3 regions of the Lactobacillus sp. B4026 genome follow, and region 3 is predicted to be linked to each of the others. Evidence: predicted binding sites of a transcription regulator. Region 3 holds the regulator's gene; each other region holds the start of a gene.

Region 1 (3,264 bases), on a different contig from region 3:
TATTGTTGGTAATGATAATAGTCTGGTTAGTATTAGTGTTTGTTATGACATATCGCTTGTCAGTGGTTAAACAGAATGTACTAGTTTTCTTGCTCTTATTGGGATTACGTACGTTAATATTTAGTTTGAATTTATAGTTTGAAAAATCGATCTGATCCGCACCTTGTTTGGTTTATGCATGAATTTCGATTTGAGGAGAAAGCGATTTTTCAGACTAAACCAAAAAACGTTGAGAGTTTTTTCTCAACGTTTTTTAGTATTGTCATATGACAGATTAGCTATTCTGGTTGGTAATCTGGATCGATAATTAATACGGGCTTAATCGTCTTACCAGAAATTGAATCGGCATTTGCTTGATTAATGTCTTCAAACTTGTAGAACTTTTCGGTTTCGTCAAATGGGAATTTACCTAATTGATAAAATTCAAGCAGTCGTGGAATGTCAACTTGTGGAATTGCGTCCCCCATGTTGACGCCGACAACTTTTTTATCATCGACACATAGATCATTCCAAGTAGAAACAGTGAGATTTTGAGCAGTAACTGCAATTGCCGCGCAGGTGCCGCCTTGTGCTAAGGCATCAACTGCATTCTTGATTACACCGCTAATCCCTGTAGTATCAACGGTCCAGTCGACGCCATAGCCATTAGTAAGCTCTTTTATTTTAGCAACTGGGTCATCTGTCTTGCTGTTAATTGCTGCTGTTGCCCCTAATTTTTTAGCTAATTCTAGCCGTTCAGGAACAACATCAACTGCAATTACCTTAGTGCAGCCACTAATTGAGCCGGCCATCATGGCAGCAAGACCAACAGCGCCCGTACCAAAGACAGCAATTGTATCGCCAGGTTTAGGTTGCAAAGTATTAAAGACGGTTCCAGAACCTGTAACATAACCACAGCCAAGAGGACCGGCTTTACGTAAGTCAACGCTGTTATCAACTTTAACTGCATTGCGCTGATCAACTACGGTAGTAGTGGTAAAGGATGATTGATTAAACATGTCACAAATTCGTTTACCATTTTTTTGAAAATGATCTTCACCATCAGCCCGGACGCCTGATAAGTTATAGTCACTGTAGTGGCGACATTGAGTAGGAATACCTTTGAGACAATTATCACAAATTCCGTCCGCATAAAACGACAAAATTACGTGATCGCCAACTTTGAAGTTTTTAACTTGATTGCCGACCTTTTCAACAATTCCAGCGCCTTCATGGCCTAAAATTACGGGATAACCAACACTGGAATCACCCTTGCGCAAGGCTTCATCTGAGTGACAAATACCGGTAGCAACCATATGAATTTGCAAATCGGTTGGGCCAACTTCGTGTAAATCGATATCATCTTCAATTTCGAATTGGCTACCCATTTTTTGAACGACAGCTGCTTTAATCTTCATCAAAATTTCCTCCTCTTATAATTTTTTAATAGTTTCAAAGTTATTGTGAGCTTTTTAACATTTAAATGCAATACTTTGCCCAAAAAATATATGCAGATAGTTAATTACCACCTAAAACCATTTTTTGATACCGGTAACATTCACTACTGTCTTGTAACTAACCGCAGTTCTTCGCTAAACTACAGCTGGAGGATTAAGCAAATGACGCATTGGTATGATAACGCAATAATTTATCAAATTTATCCCAAATCTTTTCAAGATAGTAATGGTGATGGGATTGGCGATCTGAATGGGATTAGACAGCGTATTCCTTATTTGAAAAAGCTGGGGATTAACGCGGTGTGGCTCAATCCAATCTTTGTTTCACCCCAAGTTGATAATGGCTATGACGTGGCAGATTACTTTGCGATTGATCCTGCAATGGGAACAATGGCAGATTTTGAGCAGTTAATTAAGCAGCTGCATCAAGAAAAAATTAAAATTATCCTCGATTTGGTACTTAATCACACTTCCGATCAACATCCTTGGTTTCAAAAGGCGATTAATAATCCAAAAAGCAAGTACCGCAATTATTATCTTTTCGCGGGCAGTAACAACAAGCGACCAAATAATTGGGGCAGCTTCTTTGGCGGTAGCGTCTGGGAAAGTGACCCGAAAAATAGCGGTCAGTCATATTTTCACTTGTTTGATAAACACATGCCCGATTTAAACTGGGCAAATCCGGCACTCAGACAGGAAATGATCCAAGTTGCTGAATATTGGCTGGCTAAAGGAATTGACGGTCTTCGGCTAGATGCATTTATTCATATTGCCAAGGCTGACTTGCGTCAAAATTTTCCGGCACCAAATGATGCTGAACCAGTTATTGCGGAACCGTTTTTTGCTAACTTGCCCCAAGTGCAAGAGTGGCTGCAACCATTTTGTCAGCAAATAAAGCGTGACTTTCCTGACGCCTTGCTCTTGGGCGAAGCAGCAAGTGCAAACGTGAACTTAGCAGCCGATTATACAAGTAAGAAAAATAGTTTGCTAGATAGTGTGATTACTTTTCGCTATTTCACGGATGATGAGAGCAAAATTAATCCGCGTTTACCAGCGCAGTATCAACCAAAAGAGCTTGACTGGCAAATCTTCAAGCAGACGCAAGCTATCTGGCAGCAAACTCTGGCAGAGATTTCGTTACCAACCCTTTATTGGAATAACCATGATATGCCAAGAATGGCAACTCGTCTGGCGCATACCAGAATTCAGATCCAAAGCCTAGCAATGTTGATGTATTTGCAGCGCGGCATTCCGATTATTTATTATGGCGAAGAACTGGGTTTACCAAATTTGCTTTTTACTTCAGACAAGGAGTTTGCCGACGAAACGGTTACCCAATTTATTACCCAAGCAAAGAGCATGGGAATAAGTGAGCAAGAAGCATTAAAAATGGTCAGTGCAACGCATAAATTGCCTGCTCGGGGAGTAATGCCGTGGACTGATGAACCGCACGCTGGCTTTTCATCCACTAAGCCGTGGCTTGATGGCCAAAAAATGGTTAAGGTTGATGCTTGTTCTGAAGTAGCAGACCCGGACAGTATCTTCAATTTTTACCGTCAATTGATTGCGTTGAAGAAAAGAAAATTGTTTCAGGCAGGCCGCTTTTATTTACGGGAAACTGGTCAAGACAGTTATGTCTATCAGCGTGATCTGGGCAATAGTAGTGCGCTTATTGCTGTTTCATTAAGTAGTCAAAAAACAAGAATAAAAATTCCGCGTGCTTATCACCATGAAGAATTAACTGCGGGTAAATATTATTTGGCTGATGGCGAGTTAGTGCTGATGCCATATTCTGGTGTTGTTTTAAGTAAATAAAGGAGAATAAAAG
Region 2 (3,264 bases), on a different contig from region 3:
GTTTAGCATTGTCTGTTCCATGCGCACGGCATAAAGCGGACCTGCAGTAAATGCCCGCAAAGTCTTTGGGTCCCGGCGAAATTCAGGATCATTGCCTGCTTGGCATGCCTGGTTAAAGCGAGCAAGTGTATCTTCCAAGGTGGCTTTTGTAACACCAATCTTTTCTGCTAGCTCGCCAATCGTTGCGGCCTCAATAACATTATCTGTATAAGGCTGATAGTTGCCAATAATTGGATCTTGGTCTAATTCAGCTTTTTTAGCTTTATCAAAAATCAAATAAGGGTGTTCTTGGTTGAGCGGCACTTTCCACTGACCATGGTTCTTAATGTGACCGTGACGATTCTCTTCCGCTTCGTTAAAGTATCTGGTACCGTCATCACCCACAACAAACGAACTGCCATGAGCAACTACTTCATTTTGCTTACCCAGCATTAGGCGGCCACGCTCACCTTTTGGTACGGCAAATGCCATCCCGTGTAGCAAACCTAAAGATTCGTAGTTGTATAAATGCCAGAAATCAGCGCCAACTTGCTGAGCCATCTTGATGCCATCACCCTTATTGTACAGGGTGCCAAGAGGGGCTAGTTTTTTAGCGCCAATAAAATCTTCAATCATTGTTTGGTTATTTTCAAAACCGCCGGTACACATAACCACACCGGTCTTGGCTTGCACTTTAAGCAGCTGATGCTTGCGCTCAATCAAGACACCTTCAATCTTGCGACTGACTGGGTCCTGAATTAATTCCTTAGCCGGGGTCTCATACATCACATCAATTTGATCTTGGCGCTTAACGACCTCTTCTTTTAAAATTTTCCAAAGTGCAGCGTCAAACCATGACTCGCGTACGGTAGTAAAATCATATGAAGTCGAACCTGGAAATTCTGGGAATTCCTCAAACGCATAGCGGGCTTCAGGGGCATAATTTTTAGCGCTGCAAGGTTTTACGCCTAAATATTTAGTAACATAATTAGGAATATCCACCATTCCTGCAACATAGGTATCGATCATCTCTTCATCAAGTGACATCGGTGCCGTCAGACTCTGATAATATTTTTTTAATTCATTAAAGTCATTACCCGTACCAATTAACTGGGCCGAATAACGAGTATTGCCACCTTCATGACCTTCAGGTGCAACATCGACAAGCAGTACTTTTGCACCATTATCAGCGGCAAAGCGTGCAGCTGTTGCTCCAGCACCGCCAAAACCTAGTACAATAACATCATAATTGGCATCCCACTTGATGTCTTTTTGATAAATCATGATTGATTCCTTCTTTACTATGTAATCACTTTCATTAAATTAATAAGTTAATTTTATCACAAATATCTTTTTAGCAACCTTACTATTTAAAAAATCGTCCGTTTTTTAAACGAACGATTTTACTCAATTAAATATTAAAACTAGGAAATCATTATTTGTTAGAAGTTGGCCTTTTTAACAAGTCTATTTTTGCCAATAAGATAGAATAATTTGCCATGTCTCTTAACAGCTGCTCCGTAAGTTCGACAAGCTTGATGCCGCTTTAAGAGTTTAATTTTTTTACCAGCTTGATTAAATACGTAAGCATTATGACGTAATTTACGCACAACGCCATCAATATTAGTAGCCCTAACATATTCATTATTAGCCAGCACATAATACTTACGGTTATTAATAAGCTTCGTTCCATAGGTATTAATCACTGTACCTTGTCCCAGCCATCCAGCTATTCTTTCTTCTTTTTCATTATAAATATATGAATTATGCATAACCGCCTTGCTAACAGGAAGCTTGATTTTAGCATCATTTGAGTCACCGCTGTTGTCTTTGCCAGTGCTTGTGCTTGGAGCCGCAATGATCACTGTTCCGCCGCCTTGACCCCCAGCAGTGCTATTAGCACTGGCATCTTTGGCGTAAACATAAACTACGTCTTGCTTTTGATTCGTAAAAGTACCTGAGGCATTAGCCGGTGTAGTCTTGAGCTGATAACCATTAATGACCAACGGATAACTCTGATACTGCGTTCCGATAATGCCGCCCAAAATGACATCTGTGGCAACTGGCTTGCCCTTCTCATCTTGATAGTGGACCGTTACGTTAGCAACTGACAGCGGGTTTCTAGTATAGACGTAAATAAGAGTTTGTTCTTTATTGGTAAATTGACCCGTGGGATTTTCTGGTGCAGTTTTTAAACTATAACCTTCAATTGGAATTGCGGTACTGCTATAGGAATCATTAATATAACCCGTTAAGATAATATCGGAGTGAATTGAGTGACCAGCTTCATCTTGATAGCGCACAATCACGTTACCTGCTTTGACCGGATCTTTGGTATAAATATAAATCACTGTTTGCTCATGATCGGTAAATATCCCGGTAGCATTTTCTGGCGTTGTTTTAAGCGTATAACCATCAATTTTAACAGCTACACTAGTATATGTTGTGCCACCTTCACCTGTCAGGACTACGTCTTGGGCAATTTGTTTTCCTTGGACATCCTGATATTTAACGGTAACCGGTTTAGCGGTAGAGAGATAAATATAGTCAACATTGATATCATCGCCATTATAAGTTCCCTCACTATTGTATGGTATATTTGTTTCATCTAATTGGTAATAAGGAATGTCTTTGGCCTTAGTGCTGTAATTTGTCCCTACACGACCGTATATTGTGTCTGCTGGTGAAATTTCTTTGCCTGCTTGGTTATGATAGGTAATTTTTAAAGTGGCAAAACGGACATAAGTATCTGCATCCTTAGTACCATCATAATTATTCTGTAAATCTTGCGATGACCAACTCTTATTTCCTTGTGGCAGATCTATCGTCCCATTTTCGCCGACATTGCGCCAAGTACCTGGCAATTCAATATTCGCAGTTACAAGATAATTTTTGGGACCTAGCTTTAGCGTAACTAAGTTGCTTAAGCCAGCTAGCATATTTGCCCGATATCTGCCTTGAGCGTTCATAACCTTACTCATATCAAAATTGCTGATGTCCAAATCTGTTAAACTATAGCAGCTAACAAATACCCCAGAAAAGTCTTGAACGTTTGAAGTATTAAAATTATTCACATTAATTGTTTTCAATTTTTGACAATAACCAAACATATTAGCCATTGTCGTTACCTGGGCAGTATTAAAATGGCTTACGTCAAGTTTGGTTAAACTGTTATCTTGTGAAAACATCATCGACATATCCCTAACTTGGGCGGTATCAAAATGGCTTACGTCAAGTTGGGTTAAACTGTAATCTTGTGAAAACATCATCGACATATTCCTAACT
Region 3 (3,264 bases):
GTAAAAAGTTGTTGTGCTCAAGCGACAAGACCGTCAAGGTTAACCGGGCTTTTTGGCCACCGGAAAGCTGCCCAACAGTTTTATCAATATCTTTGGCGGTAAAGAGAAAACTTGCCAGAATTGATCTAACATCCCGTTCAGGCATTGTTTTGTGACGGTCCCAAACGGTATCAATCACAGTTTTACTAGGATCGAGCAGTTGGAGTTCTTGATCATAGTAGCCGATATCAAGCGAAGCACCATACTTAATTGAACCACCTTTAGGCTGTAAATCCTTCATAATCGTTTTTAATAAGGTCGATTTACCAATACCATTGGCACCAATAATAGCAACACGATCACCTTTGTTAACTTGCAGTGAAATGTCTTGAACCATTGTCTTAGTCGGGTAGCCAATCGTCAGATCTCGTAAGATTAATACTTCTTTACCTGAGGGTCTTTCACTCTTGAACTTAATCCGTACCTTATTTTTGTGCTTAGGTGGCGTGATTCGTTCCATTTTTTCAAGTTGCTTGCGCCTGCTTTGCGCTCTTTTAGTTGTTTTTGCCCGAACTAAATTCTTTTGAATAAATTCCTCGTCTTTTTTAATTTTTTCTTGTTGCCGTTCGTAAGCTTCTTCTTGTTGCTGATCACGTTGCTTTCGCTGGGCAACATAATCGGAATAATTTCCTTTAAAAGCTGTTAACTTACCAAATTGCAATTCAAAAATTTGGTTAGCAAGATGGTCTAAAAAGTACTGGTCGTGAGAGACAACTAAAATTGCTCCGGAATATGTTTTAAGAAAACCTTCTAGCCAGTCAAGTGTGTCTAGATCTAAATAGTTGGTCGGCTCATCGAGTAAAAGTAGCGGTGGCTTGCGTAATAGCAGTTTGACAAAGGCAAGCCTGGTTTTTTCACCACCAGAAAGATCACCAATAATTTTAGTCCAAGTATTTTCAGGGAAGTTAAAACCATTCAAAATACTTTTAATATCCGCCTGATAGGTATATCCACCTTGTTGTTCAAAATCAAATTGCAACTGGTCATATTGTTTTAAAAGTTGCTTATCTTCCGGATGTTCGGCAATTGCTTGTTGCAAGTCGCGGATTTTTTGTCCTTTTGCAATTAATGGCGCAAAAACGGTCAGCATTTCATCCCAAATGCTCTTACTTTCATCTAAGCCATTTTCTTGCGCAATATAACCCACGTCGATCCCTTTATTAATGGTAAATTCGCCGTGGGTAGCTTCTTCTTCACCCGTCATAATTTTAAGGAGTGTGGTTTTACCAACTCCATTTGGTCCTACAAGGCCAATTCTTGCATTTGAATCAATCGAGAAATTAACGTGATTGAATAGCGTATTGGCACCAAATTGTTTTTCTAAATCGTGTCCTTGTGCAATTATCATATTTTTCACCTAAAGTCTATTTTAGCATATGTGGCAAGACTGCTGGCAACTGCATGAGAAATAAGCCTTTTTTAAGTAAAATTATTTTTTCATCATTAGTAAATTGATTACGAGTATTTGCTCAGTTATTTACAAATAATTTTTTAATTACCATGTAAAGCGGGTTAATTAACAGTAAAATCGTGTTTTGTGATTGTGTTAGATTGTGAAAAAACATTTGCAAATATCAGTAAGTTATAGGTAAAATAATATTAATTGATGAGTGAATTCACAAAAAAGCTCACTAGTGATATTAAGTTGGAGGCTTTTTAAAATGGAAAAAATAAAAATACCTACAGCGACAGCGAAGAGACTGCCGCTTTACTATCGTTACCTAATTATCCTGAATGAAGCTGGTAAAGAAAAAGTTTCATCTACTGAATTATCAGAAGCAGTTCAGGTTGATAGTGCATCAATCCGTCGTGATTTTTCATATTTTGGTGCTTTGGGTAAGCGTGGGTATGGCTATGATGTCAAAAGTCTCCTATCCTTTTTTAAAAAGATTTTAAATCAAGATACTTTAACTAATGTTGCATTAGTTGGTGTAGGTAATTTGGGACACGCCTTGCTCAACTATAACTTCAAACGAAGCAATAACATCCGAATTTCCTGTGCTTTTGATATTAATCCTAAAATTACGGGTAAAATTTTGAGTGGCGTTCCTGTTTATGAAATGAGTGAATTGCAAAAGCAGCTGAGTGACCAACAGATCACCATCGCTATTTTGACAGTGCCGTCAGATTCTGCACAAAAAACAGCGGATGACATGGTCGAAGCTGGCATTAAGGGCATTATGAACTTTACGCCAATTCGGTTATCAGCTCCAACCGGGGTTAGAATTCAAAATGTTGACTTGGCGACTGAATTACAAACCCTCATTTATTTCCTTGATTCGGATAAAGATAAGAATAGATAAATTTATAAAGCCGCCGCTGCAATGGCTAAAGAAAATTAGCACTTTAAGTAAAAAAGTGCTAATTTTTTCTTGCTTTTTTTATTAAAAGGGGGTATTATCATATTTGTAAGTTAGCACTTGGTTAATAAGAGTGCTAACAAATAACAAAAATGATTTTAAATTAAAATTAGGAGGGACAAACGTGTTACAACCAATTGGTGATCGCGTGATCGTAAAAGTTAAAGAAGAAGAAGAAAAGACTGTAGGCGGAATCGTCCTTGCTTCAAATGCTAAAGAAAAGCCAACAGAAGGTGAAGTTGTTGCTGTCGGTGAAGGCAGTTATGCAGAAAACGGCAACAAGATCCCAATGTCAGTTGAAAAGGGCGACGTTGTTCTATATGACAAGTATTCTGGCACTAACGTTGAATACGAAGGTGAAAAATTCTTAGTCCTTCATGAAAAAGATATTTTGGCAGTGGTTAAGTAATTAAGGAGCGAAAATTATGGCAAAAGATATTAAATTCTCGGAAAAAGCAAGACGTTCCCTATTAAAGGGTGTTGATAAGTTAGCTGATACTGTTAAGGCAACAATCGGTCCTAAAGGTAGAAACGTTGTCTTAGAGCAATCTTACGGCAATCCTGAAATTACTAACGATGGTGTTACCATTGCTAAGTCAATTGAATTAAAAGATCACTACGAAAACATGGGTGCTAAATTAGTTGCCGAAGCTGCACAAAAGACTAACGACATTGCTGGTGACGGTACCACTACTGCAGTTGTGTTAACTCAAGCAATCATCCGTGAAGGAATGAAGAACGTAACTGCTGGTGCTAACCCTGTAGGTGTTCGTCGCGGAATTGAAAAAGCTACCAAGGCTGTTGTTGATGAATTACATAAAGTAAGTCACACTGTTTCTTCAAAAGATCAAATTGCGCAAGTTGC

What was found. The regulator Rex, encoded in region 3, represses fermentation and respiration genes when NADH is low (regulators of the CRP and FNR family bind a similar motif). The targets are predictions, from matches to a motif close to TTGTGAANTANTTCACAA.
Region 1: J3U69_RS05150 (NAD(P)-dependent alcohol dehydrogenase) is a predicted target of Rex. The motif match lies at 1,441-1,458, and genes of this name have one in related genera.
Region 2: J3U69_RS09455 (FAD-binding protein) is a predicted target of Rex. The motif match lies at 1,308-1,325, and genes of this name have one in related genera.

The regions. Positions count from the first base shown of each region.
Region 1 is NZ_JAFNPD010000004.1:92,060-95,323, forward strand. It holds gene J3U69_RS05145 (hypothetical protein) at 1-137, shown strand, start outside; gene J3U69_RS05150 (NAD(P)-dependent alcohol dehydrogenase) at 279-1,397, opposite strand; gene J3U69_RS05155 (alpha-glucosidase) at 1,599-3,251, shown strand.
Region 2 is NZ_JAFNPD010000013.1:9,208-12,471, reverse strand. It holds gene J3U69_RS09455 (FAD-binding protein) at 1-1,263, opposite strand, end outside; gene J3U69_RS09450 (MucBP domain-containing protein) at 1,422-3,264, opposite strand, start outside.
Region 3 is NZ_JAFNPD010000016.1:17,815-21,078, reverse strand. It holds gene J3U69_RS10285 (ABC-F family ATP-binding cassette domain-containing protein) at 1-1,387, opposite strand, end outside; gene J3U69_RS10280 (redox-sensing transcriptional repressor Rex) at 1,701-2,342, shown strand; gene groES (co-chaperone GroES) at 2,524-2,808, shown strand; gene groL (chaperonin GroEL) at 2,825-3,264, shown strand, end outside.